4 regions of the Pseudomonas sp. CFBP 5748 genome follow, and region 3 is predicted to be linked to each of the others. Evidence: predicted binding sites of a transcription regulator. Region 3 holds the regulator's gene; each other region holds the start of a gene.
The links. The regulator sigma-54, encoded in region 3, starts transcription at its own class of promoters, with help from an activator protein. The targets are predictions, from matches to a motif close to ANTGGCATNNANNTTGCTNT.
Positions count from the first base shown of each region.

Region 1: ACWNZ1_RS24145 (pilin) is a predicted target of sigma-54. The motif match lies at 2,724-2,743, and genes of this name have one in related genera.
Region 2: ACWNZ1_RS01010 (flagellar basal body rod protein FlgF) is a predicted target of sigma-54. The motif match lies at 2,779-2,798, and genes of this name have one in related genera.
Region 4: glnA (type I glutamate--ammonia ligase) is a predicted target of sigma-54. The motif match lies at 2,591-2,610, and genes of this name have one in related genera.

Region 1 covers NZ_JBSPTN010000013.1:39,360-43,740, reverse strand. Annotated here, with positions in the region: gene ACWNZ1_RS24155 (type II secretion system F family protein) at 1-862, opposite strand, end outside; gene pilB (type IV-A pilus assembly ATPase PilB) at 865-2,565, opposite strand; gene ACWNZ1_RS24145 (pilin) at 2,790-3,215, shown strand; gene ACWNZ1_RS24140 (BON domain-containing protein) at 3,562-3,915, shown strand; gene ACWNZ1_RS24135 (DUF2845 domain-containing protein) at 4,227-4,381, opposite strand, start outside.
Region 2 covers NZ_JBSPTN010000001.1:206,796-211,176, reverse strand. Annotated here, with positions in the region: gene ACWNZ1_RS01025 (flagellar basal body P-ring protein FlgI) at 1-358, opposite strand, end outside; gene flgH (flagellar basal body L-ring protein FlgH) at 404-1,099, opposite strand; gene flgG (flagellar basal-body rod protein FlgG) at 1,152-1,937, opposite strand; gene ACWNZ1_RS01010 (flagellar basal body rod protein FlgF) at 1,987-2,724, opposite strand; gene ACWNZ1_RS01005 (sigma-54-dependent transcriptional regulator) at 3,057-4,381, opposite strand, start outside.
Region 3 covers NZ_JBSPTN010000008.1:36,676-41,056, forward strand. Annotated here, with positions in the region: gene rapZ (RNase adapter RapZ) at 1-813, opposite strand, end outside; gene ptsN (PTS IIA-like nitrogen regulatory protein PtsN) at 816-1,280, opposite strand; gene hpf (ribosome hibernation-promoting factor, HPF/YfiA family) at 1,293-1,601, opposite strand; gene ACWNZ1_RS18995 (RNA polymerase factor sigma-54) at 1,678-3,171, opposite strand; gene lptB (LPS export ABC transporter ATP-binding protein) at 3,336-4,061, opposite strand; gene lptA (lipopolysaccharide transport periplasmic protein LptA) at 4,061-4,381, opposite strand, start outside.
Region 4 covers NZ_JBSPTN010000007.1:174,335-178,715, forward strand. Annotated here, with positions in the region: gene ACWNZ1_RS17930 (DUF4124 domain-containing protein) at 1-215, opposite strand, end outside; gene ACWNZ1_RS17935 (chorismate mutase) at 405-968, opposite strand; gene glnA (type I glutamate--ammonia ligase) at 1,090-2,496, opposite strand; gene thiI (tRNA uracil 4-sulfurtransferase ThiI) at 2,825-4,279, shown strand.

The DNA of each region.
Region 1 (4,381 bases), on a different contig from region 3:
GCACGCCGGCCGCGAAGGTGGTGGACAGCGTGCGGGCGTAGCGGGCCACGGCGGATTTGTACATCAAAGTGCCGATCAGTGGCAGCTTGAGCAGCCATTTATCGCGCCAGTCGCGAAAGGCCTCGGAGCGCCTGAGGGCGTATTTCACGCCAAAAAACGCCCCCACCAGCCCGCCGAGCACCACCCACCACCATTGCTGCATGAATTCCGACAGACCGATGACCATCACCGTGAAGGCTGGCAGCTGTGCGCCGAATCCGGAGAATACCGATTCGAACTGCGGCACGACCTTGACCAGCAGGATCCCCGTGACCACCGCAGCGACGAGGACCACGGCCGCTGGATAGGTCATGGCTTTCTTGATCTTGGCCTTGAGCGCTTCGCTCTTTTCCTTGTAGGTCGCAACGCGATCCAGCAGCGTGTCCAGGGCGCCAGCCTGTTCACCGGCGTCCACCAGGTTGCAGTACAGGTCGTCGAAATATTGCGGGCACTTGCGTAACGATGCGGCGAAGCTGTTGCCGGCTGCGACTTCCTGTTTCACCTCGTCCACCAGCTTGCGCATGTTGGGGTTGTCGAAGCCTTCGCCAATGATGTCGAACGCCTGCAACAGAGGCACGCCGGCCTTGAGCATCGTGGCCATCTGGCGGGTGAAGAGGGCGATATCCAACGGCTTGATGCGCTTGCCCTTGCTGAATATCGAGGTGGACTTCTTGCGCACCTTCTCCGGGTTGATGCCCTGTTTACGCAACTGAGCCTTGATCAAGGCCGGGCTCTGACCGGTCAGTTCGCCGGTCATTTTTGTGCCTTTGCGGTCTTTGCCTTCCCACGTGTAGACATCGGTTTTGACTGCTTTGACCGCCATGTTCAATCCTTGGTGACCCGGTTGATTTCCTCGAGGCTGGTCATGCCCTGCATCACCTTGAGCAGCCCCGATGTGCGCAGGTCATTGAAACCGTCCTTGCGCATTTGCAGGTCGATTTCCAGCGAGTTGCCCTCGGCCATGATCAGCCGTTGCAGCTCAGGCGTATTCTTGACCACTTCGTAAACCCCCACGCGCCCTTTGTAGCCGTGGTTGCACTGTTCGCAACCGACCGGCTCATAGATCGTGAATGTGCCGATGCGTTCCCGAGGGAAACCTTCTTTGAGCAAGGTCTCCTCGGGGATCTCGATGGCTTTCTTGCAGTGGTTGCACAGCTTGCGCGCCAGCCGCTGGGCGATGATCAGGTGCACCGCCGTGGCGATATTGAAGCCCGGAATGCCCATGTTCTGCAGGCGGATCAGGGTTTCGGCGGCGCTGTTGGTGTGCAGTGTCGAGAGTACCAAGTGCCCGGTCTGGGCGGCCTTGATGGCGATTTCGGCGGTTTCCAGGTCGCGGATCTCGCCGACCATGATCACGTCCGGGTCCTGGCGCAGGAACGAGCGCAGGGCCTGGGCAAAATCCAGTCCCTGGCGCGGGTTCACATTGACCTGGTTGATGCCTTCCATGTTGATCTCCACCGGGTCTTCGGCGGTGGAAATGTTGATGTCCACGGTGTTGAGGATATTCAGCCCGGTGTAGAGCGACACGGTCTTGCCCGAGCCGGTCGGCCCGGTCACCAGGATCAGCCCTTGTGGTTGTTTGAGGGCGGCCATGTACAGGTCTTTCTGATCCGGTTCGTAGCCCAGGGCATCGATACCCATTTGCGCACTGGACGGGTCGAGTATCCGGATCACCACTTTTTCGCCCCAGAGGGTGGGCAGGGTGTTGACTCGGAAGTCGATGGATTTGCTTTTCGACAGGCGCATTTTCAGGCGTCCGTCCTGGGGTTTTCGTCGTTCGGAGATATCGAGGCTGGCCATCACCTTGAGGCGTGCGGCGATACGGGTGGCCAACTGGATCGGAGGCCGGGCCACTTCCCGCAACATGCCATCGGTACGCACCCGCACCCGGTAAATTTTTTCATAGGGTTCGAAGTGCAGGTCGGAAGAGCCGCCCTTGATCGCGTCCAGCAGCATCTTGTTGACGAAGCGCACCACTGGCGCATCGTCGGTGTCCTGGCCGGCGATGGAGTCCTGCTTGTGTTCATCGATCGACTCGATGTCCAGGCCGTCGAGGTCGACGTCGCCCATGCCTTCCAGGCCCGTGCTGCTGGACTCGAAAAACTTCTCGATGGCGTCACTGAGCTTGTCGTCCTCCACCAGGATGGCTTCGGTGGTCAGGCCGGTGCTGAACTGGATGTCATTGATGGCCTGGTGATTGGTCGGGTCGGAAATGCCCACATACAGCTTGTTGCCGCGTCGCCACAACGGCAGGGCGTGATGCTGGCGCACCAGTTTTTCGCTGACCAGGCCGCTGGGTTGGGTGTCTTTGTCCAGGCTGTTGAGGTCCAGCAGGGCGACGCCGAAATGTTCCGAAGCGATTTCCGCAACCTGGCGGCTCTGGACCAGTTTGTTTTGCACCAGATAACTGATCAGGGGCATGCGACTGCGCTGGGCCTGTTGGTACGCCTGTTGCGCATTTTGCTCGGTGATCAGTTCGGCCAATACCAATTGCTTGGTCAGGCCGCTGAGGGCGATGTCATTCATGGGAATACCGGCGGCTGACAGTTCATGACTTATAGCCTAGTCAAGCATCGACGCCAAACCAGCGGGGAGGGGTGACAAAAAACGTCAGATAGTGCGGTTGTTTGGGTAGGACGTCGGGCTTGTGACGGTTGAAACCCTCTGCCTGCGGGGCCGGGGAGGTTGGCATGTGCCGTGCAACGGCCGTATCAGGACATGAGATTTCACCTCATGCTATGGAGATGTCTATGAACAAGCAGAAGGGTTTTACGCTGATCGAGCTGCTGATCGTCGTGGCGATCATCGGCATTCTGGCGACGTTCGCGTTGCCGCAGTATTCCAAGTACCAGGCGCGGGCCAAGGCCACCGCCGGGTTGGCGGAGATTTCTGCGTTGAAGGTGCCGTATGAGGACGCCATGAATCAAGGTACCGATCCCTCTGTGGCTAACATGAACATAACCTCGCCTACCAGTAACTGCACAATTACGATCACAGGTACCGCCGCAGCGGGTGCAGGCACTATCGTCTGTACCCTCACCAACGCCCCTGCTGCCGTAGCCGGTAAGACGATCACTCTTTCTCGCACAGCTGCGGGTGCCTGGACGTGCGGTTCCAATGCCGCTCAAGAGTATCTGCCCGCCGGCTGTACCGGTGCTGCTGCCGCTGCTGGTTAGTAACAAGGCTTGAAATGATCGACCCCGCCTTAACACAGCGGGGTTTTTTGTATCGTGCCCCAGCGTGTTCATGGCGGCACGACTTGTTCAAGAAAATGCTTATTGTGTCGTTGAATAAAAGTCCGACAATTCAGCGGCTTAGCGAAATGCGAAAAACCGCAAGTTGCATGTCCAGAATCAACGCTTCATGCATTTTGCATGATTGCGAAAATAACAGCTTCGCTTAACTGTTTGATTTATAACGAATTAGTCGATGATTCAAAACTGGCACAGCGTTCGCACTACTCCTGATAACCCTGCCGGGATTCACCTCCGGCAGTTTTTGAGAAAAACAGGAGTTACTCGTATGAAGAAGTTCGCTATCACTGCCGCCGCTGCTACCGCACTGACCCTGACCATGGCTAGCGCATTCGCCGAGACCACTCAAGCGACCCAGGCGCCGATGATGCTGGCTGCTGGCGAAGTGACAGAGGCCAAAGAAGACGTTTCCGATACCTGGATCACCACCAAGGTCAAAGCTGACCTGGTTACCGAAAAAGGCATTCCAGGTACCGACATCAAAGTCGAAACCAACAAAGGTGTTGTGTCCCTGTCTTCGACTACCGCAGTCACTGATGCGCAAAAAGACACCGCCGTGGCGATCGCCAAAAAGATCAAAGGTGTGAAAGCCGTATCGGCTGATGGCCTGAAGTCCGAGTAAGGCTACGACTTCTCGCCTGGACTGGGAGAGGGCACGGCAAGCGGGCCAAGACATACGTTTGCCGTTGCTTTGCAGTTCATGCGAAAGGCCACACGGACGTGGCCATTACAGGCCCCCGGCATTCGTGCCGGGGGCCTGTTCTATTCCGGGATGGCTAAATTTGCGGGTCAGGCTCTGGCTCGGAGTTGCCGCCATCGCGAGCAAGCTCGCTCCCACATTGGATTGCATTCCTCCTGAAAGAACTCGATCACCTGTGGGAGCGAGCTTGCTCGCGATGGCGGGGGTACATTCCACACAGGGTCATGGACGACTCAGCGCCCCCGCTTGCTGGTGATCTCCACCAGCCGATTCTGCTCGAAACGCAGGTACTGATACATGCCACTGTTGGGGCCGTAGGTCCATTCCTCCACCGGGTATTCTTCCCGGCGATTGACGCTGCGTTTATAGCCCAGGTCATCCCGCGCCG
Region 2 (4,381 bases), on a different contig from region 3:
TCCCCTTGAGCGGCGTCAGCAGCAGGGTGCCACCGCGCAGACTCTTGGAGTTACCGATGGACGAAACGGTGATATCCACCTGTTGGCCAGGCTTGGCGAACGCCGGCAGATCGGCACTGATCGACACCGCTGCGACGTTCTTCAACTGTACGTTGCCCGAACCTGCCGGCACCTTGATGCCGAACTGCGACAACATGTTGTTGAAGGTCTGCAGGGTGAACGGGGTCTGGGTGGTCTGGTCACCGGTGCCGTTCAGGCCCACGACCAGACCGTAGCCGATCAACTGGTTGGAACGCACGCCGGAAATGCTGGCGATGTCCTTCAGACGCTCGGCTTGAGCGCTAAAGGCTGCCGACATCACCAGGGCACCGATCAACAGCTGTTTAAGATTCAACTGGGCCACCTAGAAAGGGAACTTCGGGCTGAGGAAGAAACGGTCGAACCAGCCCGGCTGACTCGCATCGGCGAAGGCACCGGTACCCGAGTAAGTGATGCGAGCATCGGCCACACGGGTTGACGGAACAGTGTTGTCGGTGGAGATGTCATCGGCCCGGACCATGCCGGCGATGCGCACCAGTTCGTCGCCGGTATTGAGGGTCAGCCACTTCTCGCCCCGCACGGCAATGATGCCGTTGGGCAACACGTCGGCGACGGTCACGGTGATCGAACCGGTCAGGCTGTTGCTCTGGCCTGACTGACTATCGCCCTTGGTGGCCCGGTCGGCGCTGTAACCGGCGCTGAGGCTCAGGTCATTACTGCCGATCGGGTTGTTGGTGGTCAGGCTGGAGCCGAACAACGACGTCAGGCCAACGCTGGTGTCGCTGGTCTTGTCGATCTGCGAGTTGGCATTCTTGCTGGCCTGGGTCCGCTCGTTCAGGGTGATGGTGATGATGTCACCGACCCGGAACGCCTTGCGGTCGCTGTACAGGTTCTGCTCGAAACCGGCCTGGTAGATCGAACCATTGTTGGCGGCGGCCGGCAGCGGCGTGCGCGGCAACACCGGAGCGTAGTACGGGTCATTGGGCTTGGGCGTTGGCCCGACACAGCCCGCGAGCGCGGTGATCCCACTCAGTGCCAGAACAGATACAAAGCGATTCATGACCCTACCTCTTGGTGTTGCAGGCGACCCCGGGCCGCCTCTATAGACGTGATTACAGATTCTGCGTAACGAACGAGAGCATCTGGTCGGCGGTGGAGATCACCTTGGAGTTCATCTCGTAAGCGCGCTGGGTGGTGATCATGTTGACCATCTCCTCCACGGTGCTCACGTTGGACGTTTCCAGGGTGTTCTGCAGCGTGGTACCAAAACCGTTCAGGCCCGGCGTGCCAACTTGCGGCGCGCCACTGGCGGCAGTTTCCAGGAACAGGTTGTTGCCCACCGCTTGCAAGCCGGCCGGGTTGATGAAGTCGGCGGTCTGCAGGTTGCCGATCACTTGGGAGGCCGGGTTGCCCGCCACTGTGATGGACACGGTGCCGTCACGGCCCACGGTGAATGTCTGCGCATCGTTCGGGATGACGATGGCCGGCTCCAGGGCGAAACCGCTGGCGTTGACGATCTGGCCGTTGGAGTCGAGATGGAACGTACCGTCACGGGTGTAGGACGTGGTGCCGTCCGGCTGCAGGATCTGGAAGAAACCGCGACCGTCGATGGCCATGTCCAGCGGCTGCTCGGTGGTCTGCAGGCTGCCGGCGGTGAAGTTCTTCTGGGTGCCGACAATACGCACACCGGTACCCACTTGCAGGCCCGACGGCAGTTCGCTGTCCTGGGTCGACTGGGCGCCTGGCTGGCGTTTGACCTGGTACAGCAGGTCCTGGAACTCAGCGCGATCACGTTTGAAGCCCGTGGTCGAAACGTTCGCCAGGTTGTTGGAAATGGTCGTCAGGTTGGTGTCCTGGGCGGACAAACCTGTTTTGGCAACCCATAGAGCCGGAAGCATTCGATTCTCCTCGTACGCCTGTTTTTCGGCGCGACGCTGTAATTAATGGTTAGATCTGCAAGACCCGGGCCATGGCCTCGTCGCCTTCTTTGGCGGTGTTCATCATCTTGACGTGAAGCTCGAACTGCTTGGCCAAAGCCAGCACCGAAGTCATCTCATCCACGGCATTGACGTTGCTCGCTTCCTGGAACCCGGACACCAACTGCACGTTGCCATCGATGGGCGCCGGCTGGCCGTCCTTGGTCCGGATCGAACCGTCCAGGCCCTTGGTCATGTTCTTGAGGTCCGGGTTGACCAGCTTGATGCGGTCGACTTCGGCCATCACACGCGGACCTTCGCCCATGGCGCGGATGCTGATGGTGCCGTCCTGGCCGATTTCGATTTTCTGCTCCGGCGGCACGGCGATCGGACCACCGTTGCCCATCACCGGCATGCCGTTGCCGGCCCGCAGCACGCCCAGGGCGTCAACGTTGAGGCTGCCGGTGCGCACGTAGCTTTCGCCGCCATCGGGGTTCTGCACGGCCATCCAGCCCGGCCCGCTGACCGCGACGTCGAGGTCACGACCGGTTTCCACCAGCGCACCCGGGGTGAAGTCAGTGGCAGGACGCTCGGACATGGCAAATGCCCGCGCCGGAAAGCTGTCGCCAAACACCGGCATCGAGCGGGCCTGCTCCAGGTCTTTCTGAAAACCATTGGTGGAGATGTTCGCCAGGTTGTTGGCATGGGCCCGTTGCGCCAGTGCGTTCTGGCTGGCGCCGGTCATTGCCACATAAAGGTACTTGTCCACTGTCGTTCCTCTGCATGCCGGACGTTTGCCGCCCACTGCTGTACTGCTGAGCCATAAGCAATTTGCAGACCAACTTTTTTCTGGCGCCCCGCGCGCCGGCAAACAAAGGGTTGGAGGGTTGGGGAAGGGATTTTTGAAATGTGTCGAAGACGAAAAACCGGCGGTGTTGTGCCGCTTACGGCAACGCTTGACCTTGGCAACGGCCACTGTCGTCATCGCGAGCAGGCTCGCTCCCACATTGGATCTCCAGTGCTCCCATGATTTGTGAGCAATCGATCACCTTGTGCAAGCTTGCTCGCGATGAGGCCAGCAAAAACACAATCGATAAATAGCTATGACTCGGTTTTACCGACCTCATACTCGCGCAACTTATTGGCAATGGTGGTATGGGAAACCCCCAACCGCTTGCCCAATTGCCGACTGCTGGGGTGCTCGGAGTAAAGCCGCTCCAGCACAGCTTTCTCGAAACGCCCGACGATCTCATCCAACCCACCCTCGAGGGAGAAATCACCAAGGGGCTGGCGCACGCCGTAGTCCGGCAAGCGGATGTGCTCGGCCTTCACCGTGCCGCCGTCGCACAGGGAAACGGCCTGGAACAGCACGTTTTCCAACTGCCGGACGTTCCCCGGCCAATGATAGTGACTCAGACGCTCCATCGCCGCTGCGGCCAGCTTCGGCAACGGACAGCCAATCTGGCGACTGGCCTGGTCAAGAAAATGCTCCACCAACGGCGCCAGGCCATCGAGGCATTCGCGCAGCGGCGGGATGTGCAGGGAAAGGACATTCAGGCGGTGGTACAAATCCTGGCGGAATTCACCCCGGGCGCAGAGTTCGGACAAGTCGACCTGGGTCGCGCAGATCACCCTGACATCCAGGTACACCTCTTCATCGCTGCCTACGCGACGGAAGCAACCATCCTGCAGAAAGCGCAGCAATTTCACTTGCAGGCGCGGACTCATTTCCCCTACCCCATCGAGAAACAGCGTCCCTCCCGCGGTCAGCTCAAGCAAGCCGAGCTTGCCTTCGGCCCGGGCACCTTCAAAGGCTCCCGGCCCGTAGCCGAACAGCTCAGTCTCGGCCATGGACTCCGGCAAGCCGGCGCAGTTGAGCGCCATCAACGGTGATTGCCCGCGCGGGCTGGCCAGGTGACAGGCGCGGGCCAGCAATTCCTTGCCGGTGCCGGTTTCACCTTCTATCAATAACGGAGCGTCCAGTGGCGCCATGCGCCGGGCCTCACGAACCACCGCCGCCATCACTTTGGAGCTCTGGAAAATACTGTCGAAGCCACGCAGTTCCTGCTTGCGCACGTTATAGATACGCTCGCCGACCCGGTCGGCCCGGTGCAGCGTCAGTACGGCGCCGGCCATGGCCTCGCTGTCGTCGTGCTCCGATTGCAACGGGGCGATGTCGGCCAGAAACACATCGCCCTTGACCTTGACCCGCAGCCCGTTGATCCGCGACTGGTTGGCACGCACCAGTTCCGGCAAATCGAAATCTTCGGCGTACCGGGACAACGGAATCCCCGGCACCTCGTCCACCCGCACCCCGAGCAATTGTGCCGCCGCCCGGTTGGCCGCGACGATAGAGCCACCCATGTCGATAGACAGCACCGGAAACTCCAAGGCGCCGAGCAACGCATTGAGCTCCATATGCCGAC
Region 3 (4,381 bases):
TTGCAGGAGCTGACCCAGGCGTTCGGTCAGGTAGACAGAGCGGTGATGGCCACCGGTGCAGCCGATGGCGATCGTGACGTAGGCACGGTTGCTCGCGGCAAAGCGGGGCAGCCATTTGAGCAGGTAGGTGGAGATATCCTGGAACATTTCCTCGACATCCGGCTGGGCGGCCAGGTAGTCGACCACTGGCTGGTCAAGCCCGGACTGCTCACGCAATTCCGGTTTCCAGTAAGGGTTGGGCAGGCAGCGCACGTCGAACACCAGGTCGGCGTCTACCGGCATGCCACGCTTGAAGCCAAACGACTCCACCAGGAACGCCGTGCCTGGCTCCGGCTGGTTCAGCAGGCGCAACTTGATGGTGTCGCGTAGCTGATACAGGTTCAGGTGCGTGGTGTTGACCTTCAGGTCCGCCAAGTCGGCGATCGGGCTCAGCAGTTGGCTTTCGTCTTGGATGGCTTCGGCCAGGGAACGGCTGGCGTTGCTCAGCGGGTGGCGTCGGCGGGTCTCGGAAAAACGCTTGAGCAACGTCTCTTCATCGGCATCCAGGTACAGCACATCGCACTGGATATGCCGGCTGCGCACTTCCTCGAGCAGTTCAGGAAAGCGCGACAGATGGCTCGGCAGGTTGCGTGCATCAATGGACACCGCCACCAGTGGCTGCGCCAGTTCGGTGTGGATCAATGCACGCTCGGCCAGCTCTGGCAGCAGGCCGGCCGGCAGGTTGTCGATGCAATAGTAGCCGCTGTCCTCAAGGACATTGAGCGCCGTGCTTTTACCGGAGCCGGAGCGGCCACTGACGATGATCATGCGCATGTTTAATGACCGTTCTGCTCGTCCAGGACAACCTGATACAAGGCTTCGTTGCTCGGTGCGCTGCGCAGTTTTTCGCGAACTTCCTTGCGGTCCAGCATGCTGGCGATCTGGCGCAGCAGCTCAAGATGCGCATCGGTCGCCGCTTCCGGGACCAGCAGTACAAACAGCAGGTCGACCGGGGCGCCGTCGATGGCGTCGAAATCTATGGGGGCTTCAAGGTGCAACAGGGCGCTGATGGGCGCACTACAACCCTTGAGGCGGCAGTGGGGAATGGCGATGCCGTTGCCAAAACCGGTAGAACCGAGTTTTTCACGGGCAACCAGGGCCTCGAAGACGTCCTGCATTTCCAGATCCGGCACTTCGCGGTGGATCAGGTTGGCGATTTGTTCGAGGGCTTTCTTTTTACTGCCACCCGGCGCGTTCACCAAGGAACGGCCGGGGGTCAGGATGGATTCTAGTCGGATCATGGATTGGGGGGGTTAACGACCGGTTGCGCCCTGGAGGAGGCTCTGGGTCTTTTCCTTATGCTTTTTAAGTTGGCGATCCAGCTTGTCGGTCAGCAGGTCAATTGCGGCATACATGTCTGAATGCTCCGCGTTGGCAACCACTTCTCCGCCGGGGATATGCAGCGTGGCTTCGATTTTCTGCAGCAGCTTTTCGACGTTCATCGTCACTTGCACGTTGGTGATCTTGTCGAAATGCCTCTCCAATCGTTCGAGTTTTTCGCCGATGTAGGTGCGCAGAGGTTCGGTCACTTCCAGTTGGTGTCCACTGATGTTGACTTGCATACAGCTTCTCCTTCGTTGCCAGTGCATAAAGCGGCAGGCAGAAATGCCTGCCACTGGAACGCTGTGGCGTGGCCCTTTACATCAACCGCTTGCGTTCGCTCGAAGGTGCGATCCCGAGGGATTCGCGGTATTTGGCGACGGTACGGCGGGCCACCTGAATGCCTTGTGCCTCCAGTAAACCAGCGATCTTGCTGTCACTCAACGGCTTTTTCTGATTTTCCGCAGCCACCAGTTTTTTGATGATCGCGCGGATGGCCGTGGATGAGCATTCGCCGCCTTCGGAGGTGCTGACGTGGCTGGAGAAAAAATATTTCAATTCATAGATACCCCGGGGGGTATGCATGAATTTCTGGGTGGTTACCCGGGAAATCGTCGACTCGTGCATGCCTACCGCCTCGGCGATGTCATGCAGGACCAACGGCTTCATCGCTTCGTCGCCGTACTCCAGGAAGCCGCGCTGGTGCTCGACGATCTGGGTGGCGACTTTCATCAGGGTTTCGTTGCGGCTTTGCAGGCTCTTGATGAACCAGCGCGCTTCCTGCAACTGGTTGCGCATGAAGGTGTTGTCGGCGCTGGTGTCGGCGCGCCTGACGAAGCCGGCGTATTGGGCATTGACCCGCAGCTTGGGCACCGATTCCTGGTTGAGCTCCACCAGCCAGCGATCGTTGTGCTTGCGCACGATCACGTCCGGGACTACGTATTCGGGTTCGGTGGACTCAATTTGCGAGCCCGGGCGCGGGTTGAGGCTCTGGACCAGTTCGATGACCTGGCGCAGTTCATCTTCCTTGAGCTTCATGCGGCGCATCAGCTGGCTGTAGTCGCGACCGCCCAACAGGTCGATGTAGTCGGTGACCAGTCGCTTGGCTTCGGTCAGCCAAGGCGTCTTGGCGGGCAGTTGGCGCAGCTGCAGCAGCAGGCATTCACCCAGGTTGCGGGCACCGATACCGGCCGGTTCGAATTGCTGGATGCGGTGCAGGACGGCTTCGATTTCGTCCAGCTCGATATCCAGTTCGGGGTCGAAGGCTTCGAGGATTTCTTCGAGGGTCTCGTCCAGGTAGCCCTGGTTGTTGATGCAGTCGATCAGGGTCACGGCGATCAGGCGATCGGTGTCGGACATCGGCGCAAGGTTCAGCTGCCACAGCAGGTGGCTTTGCAGGCTCTCGCCGGCAGAGGTACGGGTGGTGAAGTCCCACTCGTCGTCGTCACTGCTTGGCAGGTTGCTGGCGCTGGTCTGGTAGACGTCTTCCCAGGCTGTGTCCACGGGCAGGTCGTTGGGGATGCGTTCGTTCCATTCGCCATCCTCGAGGTTATCCACCGTCGGGGCGGCTTCCTGGTAGGACGGTTCCGGGATTTCGGTGTTGGTTTTCTGTTCGGCGTTGTCGGCCAGCGGGTCGGCGTTATCGAAGTCGTCGCCTTCTTCCTGGCGCTCGAGCATCGGATTGGACTCCAAGGCCTCCTGGATTTCCTGTTGCAGGTCCAGGGTCGACAATTGGAGCAGGCGGATGGCCTGTTGCAGCTGCGGTGTCATCGTCAGCTGCTGGCCCATTCTCAAGACTAGCGATGGTTTCATGGCAGGGGCTTAACACCTTATTCGCCGGCGCACATGCGCCATCCACTACAAGGGCGCCGAAGCGCCAAACTTAAGCAAATTATATGCCTGAAACTGGAGTGTTTGCCTAGGGCGTCGCCGTAATAAAATTAAACGACGCCCAGGCGCTTCGCCAGACTCTTTGCTTACAGGCGGAACTCATGGCCCAGATACACTTCCTTGACCAGGTCGTTGGCCAGGATGGCTGCGGAGTCGCCTTCGGCGATCAACTGGCCGTCATTGACGATGTAGGCGGTTTCGCAGATATCCAGCGTTTCACGCACGTTGTGGTCGGTGATCAGCACGCCGATCCCCTTGGCCTTGAGGTGGTGGATGATCTGCTTGATGTCGCCCACCGAAATCGGGTCCACGCCGGCGAACGGTTCGTCGAGCAGGATGAATTTCGGCGAGGTGGCCAGGGCGCGGGCGATTTCCACGCGGCGCCGTTCGCCACCGGACAGGCTCATGCCCAGGTTGTCGCGAATGTGGCTGATGTGGAACTCCTGTAAAAGGCTTTCCAGCTCCTGGCGACGGCCGGCCTTGTCGAGTTCCTTGCGGGTCTCGAGGATGGCCATGATGTTGTCGGCTACCGACAGCTTGCGGAAGATCGATGCTTCCTGTGGCAGATAGCCGATGCCAGCCTTTGCCCGACCGTGCATGGGCTGGTGGCTGACGTCCAGGTCGTCGATCAGCACACGGCCCTGGTCGGCCTGGACCAGGCCGACGATCATGTAGAAGCAGGTGGTCTTGCCCGCGCCGTTAGGGCCGAGCAGGCCGACGATCTGGCCGCTGTCGATGGACAGGCTGACATCACGCACGACTTGGCGGCTCTTGTAGCTCTTGGCCAGGTGCTGAGCTTTCAGAGTTGCCATTACTGGGCCTTCTGCTCGTCGGTTTTCTTTTTCGGCTGGATCACCATGTCGATGCGAGGGCGGGACTCAGTGACTTTACTGCCCGTGGCACGACCGGCGCTGGCCAGCTTTTTGTTGGTGTCGTAGACGATTTTCTCGCCTTGGGTCACGTTGTTGTCCTTGTCGACGACCTTGGCGCGGTCGATCAGCACGACACGGTCCTGGGATGCGTGATACTGGATGGTCACCCCGTAACCTTGCACAGGCTTGGTGTCGCCCGCGGTCTGGAGTTGTTCGAAGTAGGCCAGGTTGCCCACCGAGGTCACCACGTCGATATCGCC
Region 4 (4,381 bases), on a different contig from region 3:
TCCTTGGCTAGGGGCACCGCGGGCGCGTCCGAGCTGGTTGGGGGCTGGCGTTCGATGCTGTTGAGCGGCGGCAATTCCACCGCCTGGGCCGGTACGCCTTGGGGCGGCTGGTTGCTATAGGCGGTGTTGCCGTCAGCGTCGGTGTACTTGTAGATCTGCGCAGCGGCTGGCAGCGCCAACAGCAGCAACAGGATGATTGGAAAACCACGACCCATGAAAAATCGACCGAAAACGAAAAGTGATGGGTTGCAGCATAGGTCAGGTGGCGCGGTTGGCCCAAGTTGTTGCCCTCAATCCCCTGTGGGAGCGAGCTTGCTCGCGATGGCGGTGTGTCAGTCGCCAGGATGTTGGATGTGCTGGCCTCATCGCGAGCAAGCTCGCTCCCACAGGGTGGATTGTTGTCTTTAGGATTTTGTGAAGACACACAGCTCAGCAGTCGCCCGGATCAGGGCGAGCCGGTGCACCGGGTGCTGTTTGTTGTGGTGGGTGGCCCGGGCCAGCCATTGCGGGCACTGCGGGTCGGTGCGGTAGGGGGCGAAGTCAGCCAGTTGTTGCAGCAGGCGCTTTTGCAGGCGGTCGAGTTGCGGGCGGATCTGTCCCACCAGGTCCGGGCGTGGGAGGTCCGGGGCCTTACCTTCCAGGGCCCAGTCGGACAAATTGATGTACTGCACCATTTTGTTGGCTTCTATCTGGGCAGCGAAAAACGCTTCCACGGTTTCGCCGCTCAGCTTGTAGGCCGGCGCCTGAGCGACGGCGGCGGCAATGACTTCACGCTCGCGCTGACGGTCTTCTACTGGTTTGTGGCTGTCCCATTTGCTCAGTGCCACTTGGTCGGCGAGGGCCAGGCGCTCGCCAATGGCGTTAAGCAGCGGGGTGAGGGCCTCAGGGGCGGGAGCAGAGGCGGCCTCGGCGGTGGAGGCCAGCAGCGCGGCAGACAGGGCAAGGCAGAGTTTGAAGCGCAAAGTCATGGGCAGTCTCGTCTTCTATGGGGGAGCGACGAGTCATCATGCACGTAACCTGCGCCCATAAAAAAGGCCTCCCGAAGGAGGCCTCTCTTTATTCACGCCGTGCGTGGCGGCGCTTACTGGATCAGCAGCTGTAGTACAGCTCATATTCCAGTGGGTGTACGAAGGTGCGAACCTTGATTTCTTCTTCGCTTTTCAGTGCGATGTAAGCGTCGATGAAGTCATCGCTGAATACGCCGCCCTTGGTCAGGAACGCACGGCCCTTGTCCAGCTCTTCCAGGGCTTCTTTCAGGCTGCCGCAAACCTGTGGGATTTCCTTGGCCTCTTCAGGCGGCAGGTCATACAGGTTTTTGTCAGCGGCATCGCCAGGGTGGATCTTGTTCTGGATACCGTCCAGACCGGCCATCATCAGTGCAGCGAAGGCCAGGTATGGGTTGGCAGCCGGATCCGGGAAGCGAGCTTCGATACGGCGGGCTTTCGGGCTGTTCACGTAAGGAATACGGATCGAGGCGGAACGGTTACGAGCCGAGTAGGCCAGCATGACCGGTGCTTCGAAGCCTGGTACCAGACGCTTGTAGGAGTTGGTCGACGGGTTGGTGAAGCCGTTCAGGGCCTTACCGTGCTTGATGATGCCGCCGATGAAGTACAGAGCGGTGTCCGACAGACCGGCATAGCCTTCGCCTGCGAAGGTGTTCTTGCCGTCTTTGGAGATCGACATGTGCACGTGCATGCCCGAACCGTTGTCGCCGTACAGAGGCTTAGGCATGAAGGTCGCGGTGCGGCCGTATGCATCAGCAACGTTGTGTACGCAGTACTTCAGGGTCTGGACTTCGTCAGCCTTCTTGACCAGCGTGTTGAATTTCACGCCGATTTCGTTCTGGCCGGCAGTTGCCACTTCGTGGTGGTGAACTTCGACGGTCTGGCCCATCTCTTCCAGTGCGTTGCACATGGAGGTACGGATTTCGTGGTCGAAGTCGAACGGTGGAACCGGGAAGTAACCGCCTTTGATACCAGGGCGGTGGCCTTTGTTACCGCCTTCCACGTCCTGGTCGGACATCCACGAACCTTGTTCGGAGAAGATCTTGAACATGGAGCCGGAGATGTCGGACTTGAACTTGACCGAGTCGAAGATGAAGAACTCAGGCTCAGGGCCGAAGAAAGCGGTGTCGCCGATACCGGTGGACTTCAGGTATTCCTCGGCACGGTGGGCGATGGCGCGTGGGTCGCGGTCATAGCCTTGCATGGTCGAAGGTTCGATGATGTCGCAGACCAGGATCAGGGTCGGCTCTTCGGTGAACGGGTCCAGGACGGCAGTTGCGTCGTCCGGCATCAGGATCATGTCGGAGGCTTCGATGCCTTTCCAGCCAGAGATGGAGGAGCCGTCGAACATTTTTCCGATTTCAAAGAATTCGTCGTCCAGCGCATCACGGGCCGGCATGGTCACGTGATGTTGAGTACCTTTGGTGTCAGTGAAGCGCAGATCAATCCACTTGACGTCATGATCTTTGATGAGTTGAACCGACTTCGACATATGTCCTCCGGGTGGCTTCGGGCGGGTAGTGGAGTGCCCTTAGATATGGGTGATGCCGGCGCGAATACTCTGCCAAGGCAACCTGCCTCACAAGGGAGCAAATTGCATGCCAGTGCCCCAGCATGGGTTTTTTGCACCAAATCCACGCTTTTGACGGCGTAAATCGCAGATTGTCAGACAATAACGCACTGCAATGTGGCGTCGCCAATCGATAATGACCTGTTTTGGTGCGAACAAAACCATCTGCACATTAACTGGTTAAACCTTGAGCAATTTCCGCTATAATCCGCGCCCCCCTTTTTCGGCTGGCCGTTCGCGCGCTGTTTTCATGAAACTAATCGTAAAAGTCTTCCCCGAGATCACCATCAAGAGCCGCCCGGTACGGATGCGTTTCATCCGCCAGTTGGCCAAGAACATCCGCACCGTGCTCCGAGACCTGGACCCGGCCGTGGTGGTGAACGGCGTGTGGGACAACCTCGAGCTGGAAACCCGCGTCAGCGAACCCAGGATCCTCAAGGAAATGACCGAGCGCCTGAGCTGCATGCCGGGCATCGCGCATTTCCTGCAGGTCGATGAATATCCACTGGGGGATTTCGACGACATCCTCGCCAAGTGCATGCTCCATTATGGTGATGCCCTGGCCGGCAAGATCTTTTCGGTACGTTGCAAGCGTGCCGGCAAACACCCGTTCAGCTCGATGGACGTGGAGAAATACGTCGGCAGCCAGCTACGTCGTCAGTGCGGCGCCGCCGGTATTTCGTTGAAAGACCCGCAAATAGAAGTACGCATCGAGATTCGCGACCAGCGGCTGTTCGTGATCCACAGCCAGCACAACAGCATTGGCGGTTACCCGCTGGGTTCGCTGGAGCAGACCCTGGTGCTGATGTCCGGCGGCTTCGACTCCACGGTCGCCGCCTACCAGATCATGCGTCGCGGGTTGATGAGCCATTTCTGCTTCTTCAACCTCGGCGGGCGCGCCCATGAACTGGGCGTAATGGAAGTGGCGCACTTCATCTGGAAGAAGTACGGCAGCTCCCAACGCGTGTTATTTGTGAGTGTGCCGTTCGAAGAAGTCCTGGGCGAGATTCTCGGCAAAGTCGATAACAGTCATATGGGCGTCATTTTGAAGCGTATGATGTTGCGCGCCGCTTCACGAATTGCCGACCGCCTGCAGATCGATGCGCTGGTGACCGGTGAAGCGATCTCCCAGGTATCCAGCCAGACGCTGCCGAACCTGTCGGTGATTGACTGCGTGACCGAGAAGCTGGTCTTGCGTCCGCTGATCGCCAGCCACAAGCAGGACATCATCGACACGGCCATCGAGATCGGCACCGCCGATTTTGCCCGGCACATGCCGGAGTACTGCGGGGTCATCTCGGTCAATCCGAAGACGGCGGCCAAGCGCGGGCGGGTGGAGCATGAAGAGAAAGAATTCGACATGGCGGTGCTCGAGCGTGCGCTCGAAAACGCCAGGCTGGTGCCAATCGATCGCGTAATCGATGAGTTGGGCCAGGATATCCAAATTGAAGAAGTCGGCGAAGCGCTGGCCGGTCAGATCATCATCGACATCCGTCACCCGGACGACGCTGAAGACGACCCGCTGAATATCGCCGGCATCGAGGTACAAACGATGCCGTTCTATGCAGTGAACGCGCGTTTCAAGGAACTGGACCCTACTCGCCAGTACCTGCTGTATTGCGACAAAGGCGTGATGAGTCGCCTGCATGCCCACCATTTGCTCAGTGAGGGGCATGCCAATGTGCGCGTTTATCGACCGAGCTAAGTGCCCGGGGCTGTTTGCCTGTGGCTTGCGTCACCGGCCCCCCGACGCCGCCGACAAGCTGTAACGGCAAAGCCTGACTCTACTGTTAATCGCTGCCACGAC